DNA from 2 places in the Bradyrhizobium sp. AC87j1 genome. Region 2 is predicted to be linked to the other one. Evidence: riboswitches for the same ligand, from Rfam matches in the RefSeq annotation. Region 2 holds a riboswitch; the other holds the start of a gene.

Region 1 (7,346 bases), on a different contig from region 2:
TGCAATCGATCACGGCTGGAATCGCGCGTCAGATCCGCCAGCGCTCCGCCGCGCTGCTGGTGTCGCCGGAGCGCTCCTGGTGATCGCATTTTCCGTTGCGATCGGCTGCGCGCTTCAGGCCTTGCTTTCCTCGAGTTGGATCCAGATCGTGCTGGTCGGTATCCTGGCCTGGCCGCTGGTTGCGCTGCGCTCGCTGCATGATCACGTGGCCGCCGTCGCAAATCCATTGCTGGCTGGCGATATCGCCGCCGCGCGCGACGCGGTCTCGCGCATCGTCGGCCGCGATCCCGCAGCGCTCGATGAAGCCGGCATCGCGCGCGCGGCGATCGAGAGCCTTGCGGAAAATGCCTCCGACGGCATCGTGGCGCCGGTGTTCTGGGGCGCGTTGTTCGGCCTCCCGGGCATCCTCGGCTACAAGGCGATCAACACGCTGGACTCCATGATCGGCCATCGCGACGAGCGGCACGAGGCCTTCGGCTGGGCGGCGGCGCGCATTGACGATGTCGCCAATTTCATTCCGGCGCGGCTGACCGGATTTTTGTTCGTGCTGTTAGCGCCGCGGCGATCGGAGGCGCTGTCGTGCATGACGCGCGACGCACGCCGTCACCGCTCGCCCAATGCCGGCTGGCCGGAGGCGGCCATGGCGGGGGCGCTTGGCGTCCGGCTCAGCGGCCCCCGCATCTATCAAGGCAGCGCGACCGACGAGCCCTGGCTCAACGAAGGCGCGCGCGATCCGCGCTCCGCTGATATCGCCGAGGCACTGACGGTCTACCGCCGCGCCATGCTGCTGCTCGTTGGCACCCTTGCGATTCTGGCTTTCGCGTGAAAGAACGGGACATGCGCGAGCACGGTGGAAATCTGGATCTGGCACAGCAGCGTTTTGGCGGACGCGCGGAGGACTGGATTGACCTGTCGACAGGGATCAACCGGCTGCCTTATCCCGTGGGCGAGATCGATCCGCACCATTGGAATGCGCTGCCCTCGCGATCCGACATCAACGCCCTGCATCAGGCGGCGCAGCATGCCTATCGCACCAGCGCACCGATCGTTGCGATGGGCGGCGCGCAGGCTGCCATTCAATTGCTACCGCAACTGGTACCAACCGGCCGCGCCCGCATCCTCGGACCGACCTACAATGAATACGCAGGAGTTTTGTCGGCCGCAGGCTGGGATGTCCAGGAGGTCGGGGAGCTCGACGCGCTGGCGGGCGCGGATCTCGCCATCGTCGTCAATCCCAACAATCCCGGCGGTCAGCATCATGCACCAAAGGATCTGCTCGCACTGCTGTCGCGCGTCGGCCGTCTCGTCATCGACGAGAGTTTTGTCGATGCCGTTCCGCAGCTGTCGCTTGCATCGGAAGCCGGTCGGCCGGGACTGCTGATCCTGCGCTCGTTCGGAAAGTTCTATGGCCTTGCCGGCCTGCGGCTCGGCTTCGTGATCGGCAATGCCGCCGACATTGGCAAGCTTGCGTCGATGTCGGGGCCATGGCCGGTTTCGGGAGCGGCGATCGCGATCGGCTCTCGCGCGTTGCGCGACGACGCCTGGGCCGAGGCCACGTCAGCGCGACTTGCCCGGGACTGTGTTCGCCTCGACGCCATTGCGCAAGCGCAGGGCTGGATGCTGCTTGGGGGGACGCCGCTTTTCCGTCTCTACGAGACGCCCGACTCGCTCGCCGCGCAAGACAGATTGGCACGAAGCCAGATCTGGTCGCGCGTCTTCGCGCAAAAGCCGACATGGCTTCGGCTCGGGCTTCCCGGCAGCGAAGCCGAATGGATGCGCCTTGCCGAGGTGCTAGCGCGCTAGCGCGAGCAGTCCTTCGACGTCGAGATGCTTTTCGATGTGGTCGGCCAGCGCCTCGAGCGCGCTTTCGACCCTGGCGTGGTAGGGCTCGTTGCCAGCGGGAATGTCGAGCTTTGCGAGGTACGCCTTGCGGAAATCATCCGACGTGAACAGGCCGTGCAGATAGCTGCCCTGCACGCGGCCATCGCGCGAGATCGCGCCTTCGGGCTCGCCGTTCAGTGTCGCAAACGGCCGCGTGCGGTCCGGCCCGTCAGTACGGCCGATGTGGATTTCGTAAGCCTCGATTGGCTGGTCCGTGTCGGCATGCACGGCCGCGACACGCGTCAGCGTCTTCTGCGGACTCATCACCGTGTCCACGTCCAGGAGCCCGAGGCCCGGCGTGTCGCCTGCGGAGCCTTCGATGCCGTCAGGGTCGGCGACGCTGCGCCCGAGCATCTGATAGCCGCCGCAGAGACCGAGAACATGGCCGCCCCTGCGGTGATGCGCGAGCAGATCGATGTCCCAGCCCTGCACGCGCAGGAAGGCGAGATCGCCGCGGGTGGATTTCGAGCCGGGGATGATGACGAGGCGGACATCGCCGGGGATGGCTTCGCCGGGGCGTACCATCACGAGATCGACGCTCGCTTCGAGCTTGAGCGGATCGAGATCGTCGAAATTAGCGATCCGCGACAGCGCCAGGCACGCGATCTTGCATTGGCCGGGCTTTCGCGCGTCGCTCAGGCCGAGCGCATCCTCGGCCGGCAGCTCGCCGGCGCGGGCGAACCAGGGCAGCACGCCAAGGCCGCGCCATGCGGTCTTTTGCTCGATCAGCTTGTAGCCATCGTCGAACAGCGTGGGGTCGCCGCGGAACTTGTTGATGACAAAGCCTCGGATCATCGCGGCATCGTCGGGGTCGATCACCGTCTTGATGCCGACCAGCTGGGCGATGACGCCGCCGCGGTCGATGTCGCCGACCAGCACGACCGGCACGTCGGCCTTGCGCGCAAAACCCATATTGGCGATGTCGGCCTTACGCAAATTCACCTCGGCCGGACTGCCCGCGCCTTCGACCAGAACGAGATCGGCGCGCGCCTTCAGCCGCTCAAAGCTCTCCAGCACTGCGCCCATCAGTGAGGGCTTCATGGCCGCGTAGTCGCGCGCACGCGCGGTCGCGATGCGCTTTCCGTGGACTATCACCTGCGCGCCGACATCGGTCTCGGGCTTGAGCAGCACGGGGTTCATGTCGGTGTGCGGCTCGACGCCGGCGGCGAGGGCCTGCAACGCCTGGGCACGGCCGATCTCGCCTCCGTCGATGGTGACGGCGGCATTGTTCGACATGTTCTGCGGCTTGAACGGGAGCACGCGCAGGCCGCGCCGCGTGAAGGCACGCGCGAGACCGGCGACGATGAGCGACTTGCCCACGTCCGAGCCGGCCCCCTGGATCATCAGCGCGCGTGCCATCGAACTCAGAACTCGACGCCGGCCTGTGCCTTGATGCCGGAGCGGAAGGGATGTTTCACCAGCGTCATCTCGGTGACGAGATCGGCGATCTCGATCAACTCGTCCTTGGCGTTGCGGCCGGTGAGCACGACATGCGTCATCGGTGGCTTCGAGGTGGTCAGAAACTCGACGACCTCGGCGATGTCGAGATAGTCGTAGCGCAGCGCGATGTTGATCTCGTCGAGCACGACCATGCGCAGGCTCTCATCGAGAATCAGCTCCTTGGCCTTCTCCCAGCCGGCGCGCGCGGCGGCGATGTCGCGGGCGCGGTCCTGCGTCTCCCAGGTAAAACCTTCGCCCATGGCGTGGAACTGGCAGAGGTCGCCGAAATGGCCGGTGAGCAGGCGTCGCTCGCCGGTATCCCAGGCGCCCTTGATGAACTGCACGACCGCACAGGGGAAGCCATGGGCGACGCAGCGGACGATCATGCCGAAGGCCGAGGAGGACTTGCCCTTGCCGGCGCCGGTGTGGACGATGATGAGGCCCTTTTCGCCGCTCTTGGTCGCCATGATCTTGTCGCGGGCGGCCTTCTTCTTCGCCATTTTCGTGGCGTGGCGAGCGTCGGTTTCCTCGGCCGTTTTTGTATCCGGTTCAGGCGTCATCGGTCCCGGTCCTTCGGCTTGACAAGTGGCGGCCACCGGCAAATGGTGGCCCAGCGTTGGTTCCTGTCCTATGACAGGCGAAGAGGGAATGCGATAGGGTCCGAATCGGCAAGATTTGGGTCCAAAATGCAGCCGCCCCCGCGACCGTGACCGGAGAGATGTCCGAAGCCACTGATTCCCGCGGGAATCGGGAAGGCGGGGATCGAAGGGGAAAACCCTGCTCCGCAAGCCGGGAGACCTGCCTGCGCGGACGAGTTTTGGACCGGCGGACGGGGTGTTCCGCGACGGGGAAAACGGGCCTTCTGAAGAATGGTCCGTGTGCCTCATCGCCTCCCGCTGTTATCTGGAAGAGGCGATGACCGTCACACTTCACGTCTGCATCACCTGCCGTGCCGGCGAGACGCCTGGCGAGGGCGAGGCGACGCCCGGCAAGCGCCTGCATGGTGCGATCCTCGACGCCGGCGTGCCCGAAGGCGTCAATGTGGTTCCCGTCGAATGCCTGTCGGCCTGCAATCAGGGTTGCTCGGTCGCGCTCAGCGCGCCCGGCCGGTGGTCTTACGTCTATGGCCGCCTGTCGGATGCGAATGCGCAGGATGTGGTCGCAGGCGCCGCGGCCTATGCGGCCGCGCCTGACGGCCTCGTGCCCTGGCGCAGCCGGCCGGAAATATTCCGCAAGCAGTCGCTTGCCCGCATTCCCCCCATTGCCGTCGTGCCGGAGGCCGCCGAATGAATTCGCTCGCAAAAGTCCCCGTGACGGTGGTCACCGGTTTTCTCGGCTCTGGCAAGACGACGCTGATCCAGCATCTGCTCAGCAATGCCGGCGGCAAGAAGCTCGCCGTGCTCGTCAACGAGTTCGGCAGTGAGGGCGTCGACGGCGAGATATTGAAATCCTGCGCCGACGCCAATTGCCCGGAGGAAAACATCGTCGAGCTCGCCAACGGCTGCATCTGCTGCACGGTTGCCGACGATTTCATTCCGACCATGGAAAAACTGCTGGCGCGGCCGGTGCGGCCCGATCACATCCTGATCGAGACCTCGGGCCTGGCGCTGCCGAAGCCGCTGCTGAAGGCATTCGACTGGCCGGAGATCCGTTCGCGCATCACCGTCGACGGCGTGATCGCGCTGGCGGATGCCGAGGCTGTCGCCGCTGGCCGCTTTGCACCGGATCCGATTGCAGTCGAAGCGCAGCGCGCCGCGGACGAGAATTTGGACCATGAGACGCCGCTGTCGGAAGTGTTCGAGGATCAGATCGCCTGCGCCGACATCGTGCTGCTGACCAAGGCCGACCTCGCTGGGGCGGCGGGACTTGAAGCGGCCAAGGCTGCCATCACCGCCGAGATGCCGCGCCGCGTGCCGATGCTCCCCGTGACCGACGGTGCGATCGATGCGCGCGTCATCCTCGGTCTTGGCGCTGCCGCCGAGAACGATCTCGCCGCGCGTCCCTCGCATCATGACGGCGAGGAAGAGCACGAGCACGATGATTTCGCCTCCGTCGTGATCGACCTTCCTGAAGTCGCCGACGTCGATGCGCTGGTCGCATCCGTCCAGAAGCTGGCGCGCGAGCAGAACGTGCTGCGCGCAAAAGGCTATATCGCGGTTGCGGGCAAGCCGATGCGCCTCTTGCTGCAGGCGGTCGGCCAGCGCGTGCGCCATCAGTTCGACAAGCCCTGGGGCGCAGGTCACAGGCGGTCGAAGCTCGTCGTGATCGGCGAGCACGGCGATATCGACGAGGCCGCCATCAAGGCAGGACTAGGTATCTGATGCACGTCGTCTTCCGCGAGAGCCGCGGTCTGGAGGAGACCGCGACGCCAAGGGATATCGGCCAGGACCCGGCCGATCTCGTGGTGCTCTCGTATTCGGATTCAGATCTCGCGGCGTTCGCAGCCGGCTGGCGGCGTGGTCGCGAGAGCCTGCCGACGCTGCGGCTCGCGAATCTCGCGGAATTGCGTCACCCGCTTTCGGTCGACACCTATATCGAGCGCACGCTGTCGCAGGCGCGTGGCATTCTGGTGCGGTTGATCGGCGGTGAGTCCTATTGGTCCTATGGACTTGCGGCGCTCCAGCAGCTCGCGAAGGACCGTGGCATTGTGGTCGCCGTGCTGCCGGCCGATGGCCGTGACGACACGCGGCTCGATGCATACTCGACCTTGCCTGTCTCGACGCTGCGCCGGCTCAAGGTGCTCTGCGACGCCGGCGGTCCGGTCGCGGCGCAGGCCGCGATTGCACAGCTCGCGCTAGCCTCGGGACTCTATGCCGGGCCAGTCATCGGCGAGACGGCCGTGCCCGAGATGGGGTTCTACGATCCCGCCCGCGGCGTCATTGCGGCGCCGGCGCAAGGCGAGGGCAGGCCGCGCGCTCTGGTAACGTTCTATCGTTCCTATCTCACCGCCGCGGACCCGGGCCCGGTCGATGCCTTGATCGCAGCGCTGCGCGAGCGCGGCTTTGATGCCTGCGGCGTGTTCGTCACCTCGCTGAAGGCTGCGGGCGTAGCGGATTGGTTGCGGGCGCAGCTCGCGCAAAATCCTCCGGCGGCGATCATCAACGCGACGGCGTTCTCAGCCCTGGGCGATGACGGCACGACGCCGTTCGATGCCGCATCGTGCCCGGTGTTCCAGGTCGCGCTCTCCACCGCCCGGCGCGAGGACTGGACGGAGTCGCTGCGCGGCCTTTCGCCCGGCGATCTTGCGATGCACGTGGTGCTGCCCGAGGTCGATGGCCGTCTGTTCGCGGGCGTGGTGAGCTTCAAGTCGGCAGCCGGGCGCGATCTCGATCTGCAGTTCTCACACCTGGCGCATGGCGCCGATGAGGAGCGCGTGACAGCCGTCGCCGCGCGCGTCGCGGCCTGGCGGAGCCTTGCGGTGAAGCCGGTTGCCGAGAAGCGGCTGGCAATTGTGCTCTCGAACTATCCGGGACGACCGCACCAGATCGCGCACGCGGTCGGGCTCGATGCGCTGGCCTCGGTCGAGGCGTTGCTGTCCGATCTCGCTGAGGCCGGCTTCGATGTTGTTCCGGTCCATGCGCTCGGCGAGGCGCTGCTCAAGCAGAAACTCACCTGGAGCATCGCCGATTATCGCGCGGCGCTTTCGCGCCTGCCGCAAGTCTTGCAGGATGATCTCGCGCAAGCCTGGGGCGCGCCGGAGGATGATCCGAGCTGCCAGGACGGCGCGTTTCACTTCGCAGCCGTCGCTTCCGGCAAGTCGATCATCGCGGTTCAGCCGGAACGCGGCGATGCAACCACGCGCGATACCGATTATCACGATCTCGCCCGCACGCCGCGCCACGGTTATGTCGCGTTCTATCTCTGGCTCCGAGAGCAGGGCATCGATGCCGTCGTGCACATGGGCGCGCATGGCACGCTGGAATGGCTGCCCGGGAAGTCCGTGGCGCTGTCGTCCGCGTGCTGGCCGGAAGCCCTGATCGGCGATCTCCCAATCATCTATCCCTTCATCGTCAACGATCCCGGCG
Region 2 (7,346 bases):
TACGACCTTCTGACCATGGAAGGAGGTGACGGCTAACTCGATGACGGCCGCGCAGAACAGTCGGCCGCAGTCCCGCGTCCAGCCCGCGCCGCGTCCAGCCCCGGCGGTGGCGGCTAGGGTGAGGGGGCTGCGGCCGATCCCGTTGGTGCCGCGCTCACTTCCTGCGTCGTGACGCGCTGGTCGGACTTGCCGGCGACCATGCTGCTGCCCTCGAACCTGGCGCGGTACACCAGCACGTTCTCGATCACGCGCTGGACGTAGTTGCGCGTCTCCGACAGCGGGATGCGCTCGACCCAGTCGACCGGATCGACCTTGGGATCCCTGGGGTCGCCGCGGGCCTGCACCCATTCGCGCACGCGGCCGCGGCCGGCATTGTAGCCGGCAAAGGTCATGATCTGGTTGCCGCGATATTCCGACAGCAGCGCGCTGAGCTCGGCCGCGCCCATTTGCGTGTTGTAGACGGGATCGGAGACCATCTTGTCCCAGTCGTAAGTCAGGCCGAAGCGCTTGGCGGTGTCGCGGCCGGCTTCAGGTGTCACCTGCATCAGCCCGACCGCATTGGCCGGCGACTTGTCGCGCTGGTCGAACGAGCTTTCGGTGCGCGCCACCGAATAGATCACGCTGGTCTCGATCGCGGGCGCGACCTGCTGGTGCTCGGGGATGCCGATGGTCGGAAAAGCGTAATGGTCGAGCGCGAGTCCGCGCGCCAGCGCCGACTTGCCGACCTCCAGCATCACGCGCGCGTCGCGGCGTTGTCCGGCGAGTTCGCCGAGGCCCTCGAGGGCCGCGACGTCGGTGCTCTCCTTGGCGAAATCCTCGGCGTAATAGAACACCGTATCGCGCTCGCCGATGCCGTAGAGCATGTCGGCGGCGCGCACGCGCTCGTCTGCGGGCGGGGTGTCGAGCGCGGCCAGCACGGGCGAGGGCGGTCGCAGCTCGATGCGATCGAGGCCGAGCTTTGCGCGCGCAAGCTGGCCGTAATAGGCGGTCGGATAGCGCGCGGCCGCCCGGTAGCTCATGCGCGCATCGGCCGTCGCACCCATCGCCTCGGCGGCACGGCCGCGCCAGTAATGGGCACGCGACAGCGCGATCGGATTGGCCGAGCCTGCGTCGATGGCGGCGAAGTGCACCATGGCCGCCTGGGGATCGCTCAGGAAGCGCAGCGCGATCCAGCCGCACATGAAATGATAGTCGACGCGGTAGACTTCCTTCTCGGGCACCGCGGCCGTGCGCACCACATCATACGCCGTTTTGAACTTGCCCTGGTCGAGCAGCTTGCGCGCGAGCAGGCGACGCTCGCGCCACCAGGCGTCGGTGTCCTGCGCGGCCATGGTGTCGGGCGCGGCGGCCAGGATCACCTCGGCGGCATCGTCGATGCGGTCCTTCTGGAGGTGCCATTGGGCGCGGCACAGCACATAGCCGAGATCGCGGCGCGCTTCAGCCGGTACGTCCTCGAGATAATCGTTGGCCTTGCTGGCCTTGCCGGTGACGGCGGCGCAGGCCTTGACGATCGCCAGCGCATCCTCGCCGAGCCGTTTTGCCGCGCGCCGCGCACCGGCATAGTCCTTGGCGCCGAGCCGCTTGTCCATGCGGGCGCGATGATCCTCGGAGTTGAGCAGATCGCGGAACGCCTCGTAGGAATCCTCCTCGCTGCGCTCGGACAATTCGTCGGTGCGCCAGGCCTCGCGCACGAGGCGGGCAGCCCTGTCGGCGTCGCCTTCAGTGAGCAGCACGCGGGCGAGGGCGAACTTGCCCTTGGCGCTGGTCGGGCGGTCCATGGTGAATTTGTGCACGGTGGCCGCGTCGGCCTTCTCCTGCCACAGCCGCGCCTCGGCGCGGCGGCGGAGCAGGGCGCTGCTCGGCCAACCCGGATTGGCGGCAAGGAAGGCGGCATAACGCTTGAAATTGGCGGTGCTCTCGGAATGGCGCAGCATGAACCAGTCGGCGAGCTTCTGTCCGGCGGGATCAGTGATGCGGTCGCGCGCCGCGCTCGCATCATCCGTCTTGCCCTTGCGCGCGAGGTCGATCGCATCCTTCAGCGCGGCGAGGTCGCCGGTGAGGGGCGGGGCGGCCGGCTTCTCTGACGGCTCGTCGCCGGTCTTCTTCGACTTGCGCTTGGCCTCGGCATGCCTGCCGTGACGGGACTTGGCCACCGCATGATGTTGCTTGCCGGCTTTCGCCTCATGCGATTTTTTCGGTGCGGACGATTTGTGGCTGCTTTTGGCCGCCAGCTCGGTGGGAAGGAGGGCCATTGCGGCCACGGCAACGAGACACGCGAGCGAGCGTAGGCACTGGTTCATCCCATGGTCCCCCTGCGAACCACTACAAACCAAGGTCCGCGACGACATGCGGCTTGAGAATCAACGACATCGAAAACGATGCTACGGCATCGTTTCGCATTCCCCACGCTGTCGCAACAATGCGGCAAAATACGGATGTGACGAGGGAACTTCGGCTCGGGAGCGAAGGTCAGTTCGGTTAACCTTTGTTAACGATCCGGGCCCGCGCGACGGCTTGGCTTGGTTCTGGGCGTCACAAGCCCAGATTGCGCGTGTTCCCGCAGCCAGATCCGGTGTATGGAGTTCCCTCGCTCCGTCCCTTTGGCTTTTGTCCTTCTATGCCGATTTTCAACCAGTCGATCAGGCGCAAGATCGTCGGTATCGCCCTCGGATTGATCGTCCTGATGCTGGTCACCTCGATCCTGTCGATGGTGATGTCGAGCCAGGTCGGAATCCTCCTCGACGAGCTGACCAACCGCTACATCCCGGCCTATGGACATCTGGCGCGTGCCAACATTCGCTCGCTGGAGCGGTCGGTGGCGCTGCGGCGAATGGTGATGATGAAAATGCAGGCGCCGTCGGAGGAGGAAGCCTACGCGGCGCGCTTGCGAGAGTTTGAGGAGGCCGATCGCAAGATCGACGACGAGGCGGAGGCCGCACGCACGCTCATCAACGCGATCATCGACGATTCCAGAACGCCGTCCGACAATGCCGGGCTGGCGCGGATCGAGACGCGCATCGAAACCGCGCTCACCGAACTTCGGCAGGCAATGAATGAGGATCATGCCAAGCTGCTCAAGCAGGTCGATGACAAGCAGATGACCGAGGTGCGTGGCACGCTGGAGCATCTCGATACACTGCGCGATCAGTTCAATCAGAGGATCGACACCATCCGCGCGGACATGTTGAAGCAGGTCTTTGCCTCGACAAGGACAGTGATCGGCCGTCAGCATCAGGCGATCGTCATCTCCGCCATTGTGACTGTGCTCGCGGCGATCGTCGGCTTTGCCTTCGCGCTCCTGGTGTCCAGCGGTATCACGCGCCCGGTGCGGCTACTGCTCGCCGGCACCCGCGAGGTCGAGGCCGGCCGCTTCGACAAGACCATCACCGTATCCACGCAGGACGAGATCGGCGAGCTCGCCGCGGCCTTCAACCGCATGACCGAGCAGCTCAGGCACAACGAGCGCATCCGCGAGACCTTTGGCCGCTACATCGATCCCAAGGTGGTGCAGGGGCTGATCGACCGGCCCGAAGTCGCGATCGACGGCGAGCGCCGGGTCATGACCATCATGTTCTGCGACATGAGCGGCTTCACCTCGATGAGCGAGGGCATGACCCCGCGCGGCCTCGTCAGGGTGATGAACCACTATTTCACGGTGATGTCCGGACCGATCAGGGGCAATCGCGGCATCATCGACAAATATATCGGCGACGCCATCATGTCCTATTGGGGCCCGCCCTTCATCGAGGAGGACGAGCAGGCGCTCCTGGCCGGCATCGCCGCAACCGAGATGGTCGACCAGGTGCCCGCGCTGCAGAAGCAGCTGCCCGACCTGCTCGGCATCCGCGCCATGCCGGCGCCGTGTGACCTGCGGATCGGCATCGCCACCGGCGAGGTCCTGACCGGCAGCATCGGCTCCGAGCTGATGATGAGCTTCACCGTGATGGGCGACGCCGTGAACCTGGCCTCGCGGCTGGAGGCCGTCAACAAGGTCTACGGCACCCGCATCCTGATCTCGCAGGCAACTGCTGATGCGATCGGAGCGCGGCTCGAGCTGCGCGAGGTCGATCGTCTGGCGGTCGCCGGCCAGAGCGCGCCGCAGCCGATCTTCGAGGTGATGGCGCGGGCGGGCGCACTCACCGGCGCGCAGGACAGCCTGCGCACGCATTATGCCGAAGCGCTCGCCGCCTATCGGGCCCGCCGCTTCGACGAGGCGCGCGCCGCTTTCAACGCCGCGCTCGAAGCCGTCCCCGGCGACGGTCCCTCGCGTACGATGCTCGGCCGCATCGCGCAATTCGAGGCCAAGCCGCCGGAGGAGGGGTGGGACGGTGCCTGGCGCCAGGAGCAGAAATAGCCGTTTTTGTTGCGCCAGCCCGCCCTGTCCGGAAAAAACGTTTCTACTCGATAACGATGTTCGCCGTGACCTATTTCCCGGGCTTAGGTTGGATGTCCTTGAGGCGTTTGACGGGGACACGCCGATGACGGAACTTCAGGACAGGCTGGAACGGTTCGAGACGCTCACCGCCGAATGCGAGCTGATCGCCAAGCTCGCCACCGACAGCACCAAGCGCGAGTTCTATCTGAAACTCTCGGAACAGTACCGTCAGCTGGCGGTGGACATGCGGCAGGCGATCGCGACCAAGGCTGCTGCCTGACGCCGGCTGCAATCCGTTCTTAAGGTTTGGCGCGCATCCTTGACCTCGCGAGCGATCGCTCGTGGTGGAAAGGCCGGGGTTAGCTGCAATGCAGCGCACCTCGCGAGTGTCATTTGCCATGCTTGACAGGGCAATCACATGCGCCTCGTTGCCGTGATCATATTCGCGCTCATGACGGCGGCCTGCGACCAGGAGCAGGATATCACCGGCTCGACGCCGACCTGCCCGATGCGGAACTACAGCTACAATCCCCGCGATATGAACCAGTGCGTCAGTGCCTGCAAATCATGCGATCGCGGCACCACGGTCACCTGCACCACCTCCTGCACCCTCAGGGGCGCGCGCTGAGGCCACCGCTTTCTCGCAGCGCACCCAGTGGCGGTGCTGGGACACCGGAACGATTCACTTGGGTTAATCATTGAAGCAAGTGGGCAGGACGTGGAGTCCGATGGAAATGGGTATGCTCGATCCCGGTCGATTTCTGGTGTCGTGCTCGCATTGTGATGCCTGGCCGATGGCGGCCAATGTGAAGCGGTCGAGCTGGTCGGCGTCTCCGCACGAGGTGCGCTTTGTCTGCACGCGCTGTCGCCGCGAGGAGACCGCCATCGTCTCGGCCTCCGGCGAATTGACCCCGATCAAGCGCGTCGATGTTCCGCCGCGCGACGTCGCTGTCGCCTGGGCCCAGGCGCAACGGGTGCGAGGGCGGACCTGAGCGCCCGGCATGCACCGGTCGATTGACTCCCGGGGCCAACGGCTCGTAAATGATCGGCGACGGTTCTCCTCACGGAGATCAAAAGGGAATGTGGTGCGGGATTGTCCCAACGCAGGGATTTGTCTCAACGCCACGGCTGCCCCCGCAACTGTAAGCGGTGAATCTTTCGTCTCATGCCACTGGGAATCTCGGTCCTGGGAAGGCGACGAAAGGTCACGACCCGCGAGCCAGGAGACCTGCCGTCAGCCGTGGTCACACGCGAAGATGTCGGTCGGGGAGTACAGACATTAGCTTCACCGGAGCAATCCATCGCTCTGCCGTGAAACCTCGTTCGCTGTGACGTGCCACTGACGTCATACCGAGGTTACAATTGTGTCCCGTCTTGTCCCTGCTGCCAGGCGCCTCAGCGCCGGCCTGCTCGCATCCGTTTCCCTCCATTCGCTCGATCTGTCCTCCGCCTTCGCCCGGCAGGCGCTTGCCGAGCAATTGCCGCCGATCGAGGTGACCAGGCCCGACGATCAGAACCGCACGCGCGCCAGGGCGATCGGTGACGGCGAGGCGACGCGGCAGCGGGTGAGGACGAATGTCGCGCCGGCAGGCAATGGCGCCGGCTCATCCGGCTCCGGCGGTGAGGCTGCCGCCGGCAGCGGCGGCGTCGTCGGGGCTGCCACGACCGTCATCACGGCCGCGGATATTGCGCATTCGCCGTCGCAGACGCTTGCCGAGATCATCGCGACGCAGACGCCGGGGGCCCAGATCACGACGCTCTATGGCGGTCAGATCGGCGCCAAGACCAGCGTGGACCTGCGTGGCTTCGGCGCCTTTGCCACCGCCAACACGCTGGTGCTGGTCAACGGACGGCGGTTGAACGACGTCGACATGGCGCAGGTGGACCTCTCCACCATCCCGCTCAATTCGATCGAACGCATCGAGATCACGCGGGGCAATTCCGGCGCGGTGCTCTACGGCGACAACGCGGTCGGCGGTGTGATCAACATCGTCACCAAAAATGGCGTTGGCGGACCGCCCGTGACCGCGCGCATCGAGGCTGGCTTCGGCTCGTTCAACACCAGGCTCGGCAACGTGTCGACCTCACTCAATTCGGGTCCGTGGTCGACCTCGTTCTACGGCAATACGGTCAGGACCGATGGCTATCGCGACAACAACCGCTATTCCCAGCAGAATGGCGTCGGCAATCTCAATTACACCACGCCCGGCCTGACCGCTTTTCTCACCGTCACTGGCGACAATCAGGAGCTGCGACTGCCGGGCGGCCGCACTGTCGATCCCTCCATCGGCCTCGACGAGCTCAGGGCCAACCGGCGAGGGACCAGCACGCCCTTCAACTACGCCAACCAGCAGGGTTTTGGCGCGACTGCGGGTTTCACCAAGACCCTGGTCAACGGCGTCGATCTCATCGTCGACGGCGGCGTGCGCGACAAGAAGCAGCAGAGTGCTTTCTTCTCCACCCCGACGCCGGTTCCGGCGTTCTTCACGTCGACCTATGTCGGTTCCCATCTGACGACATGGTCGATCACGCCGCGGCTCAGCGTGAAGAGCCTGCTGCTCGGCATGCCGTCGCAGCTCCTGACCGGCATCGACTATTACGATGCGAGCTTTGAGCAGAACCGCGGCGCCGGGCAGGGGCTCTCCCCATGGCACAATTACGACCTCAGGCAGCAGACGGTTGCGGGTTATTTCCAGCACACATTGGGAATCGCGCCCACGACGGACATCTCCTACGGCGCGCGTGTGCAGAACGTCAGGCTTGCGGCACGCGACAATTTCGACCCGGCAGCTCCGTTCAACGCCGACATCGGCGCGCTGCCGCTGACGAGCAACGAGACCCAATATGCGCTGCATCTCGGCGCCGAGCATCGCCTCAACGACCAGGTCTCGCTGTTCGGCCGCGTTGCGCGCGCGTTCCGCACGCCTGATGTCGACGAGCGCCTGTCCTCAGGGCCTTCGTTCGATCCCTT

The links. Region 2 has a riboswitch for cobalamin ahead of CV770_RS05425 (TonB-dependent receptor). Riboswitches for the same ligand answer to the same signal wherever they lie in the genome.
Region 1: linked by a shared signal. The riboswitch ahead of CV770_RS16275 (DUF1636 family protein) and the one ahead of CV770_RS05425 (TonB-dependent receptor) in region 2 are both predicted to bind cobalamin.

The regions. Positions count from the first base shown of each region.
Region 1 covers NZ_PTFE01000027.1:4,670-12,015, reverse strand. Annotated here, with positions in the region: gene cbiB (adenosylcobinamide-phosphate synthase CbiB) at 1-826, shown strand, start outside; gene cobD (threonine-phosphate decarboxylase CobD) at 838-1,803, shown strand; gene CV770_RS16285 (cobyric acid synthase) at 1,792-3,240, opposite strand; gene cobO (cob(I)yrinic acid a,c-diamide adenosyltransferase) at 3,246-3,881, opposite strand; cobalamin riboswitch at 3,922-4,141, shown strand; gene CV770_RS16275 (DUF1636 family protein) at 4,237-4,611, shown strand; gene cobW (cobalamin biosynthesis protein CobW) at 4,608-5,642, shown strand; gene cobN (cobaltochelatase subunit CobN) at 5,642-7,346, shown strand, end outside.
Region 2 covers NZ_PTFE01000005.1:135,442-142,787, forward strand. Annotated here, with positions in the region: gene CV770_RS43170 (hypothetical protein) at 1-36, shown strand, start outside; gene CV770_RS05405 (transglycosylase SLT domain-containing protein) at 114-2,300, opposite strand; gene CV770_RS05410 (adenylate/guanylate cyclase domain-containing protein) at 2,618-4,354, shown strand; gene CV770_RS42465 (hypothetical protein) at 4,479-4,655, shown strand; gene CV770_RS05415 (hypothetical protein) at 4,794-5,003, shown strand; gene CV770_RS05420 (hypothetical protein) at 5,104-5,367, shown strand; cobalamin riboswitch at 5,411-5,625, shown strand; gene CV770_RS05425 (TonB-dependent receptor) at 5,740-7,346, shown strand, end outside.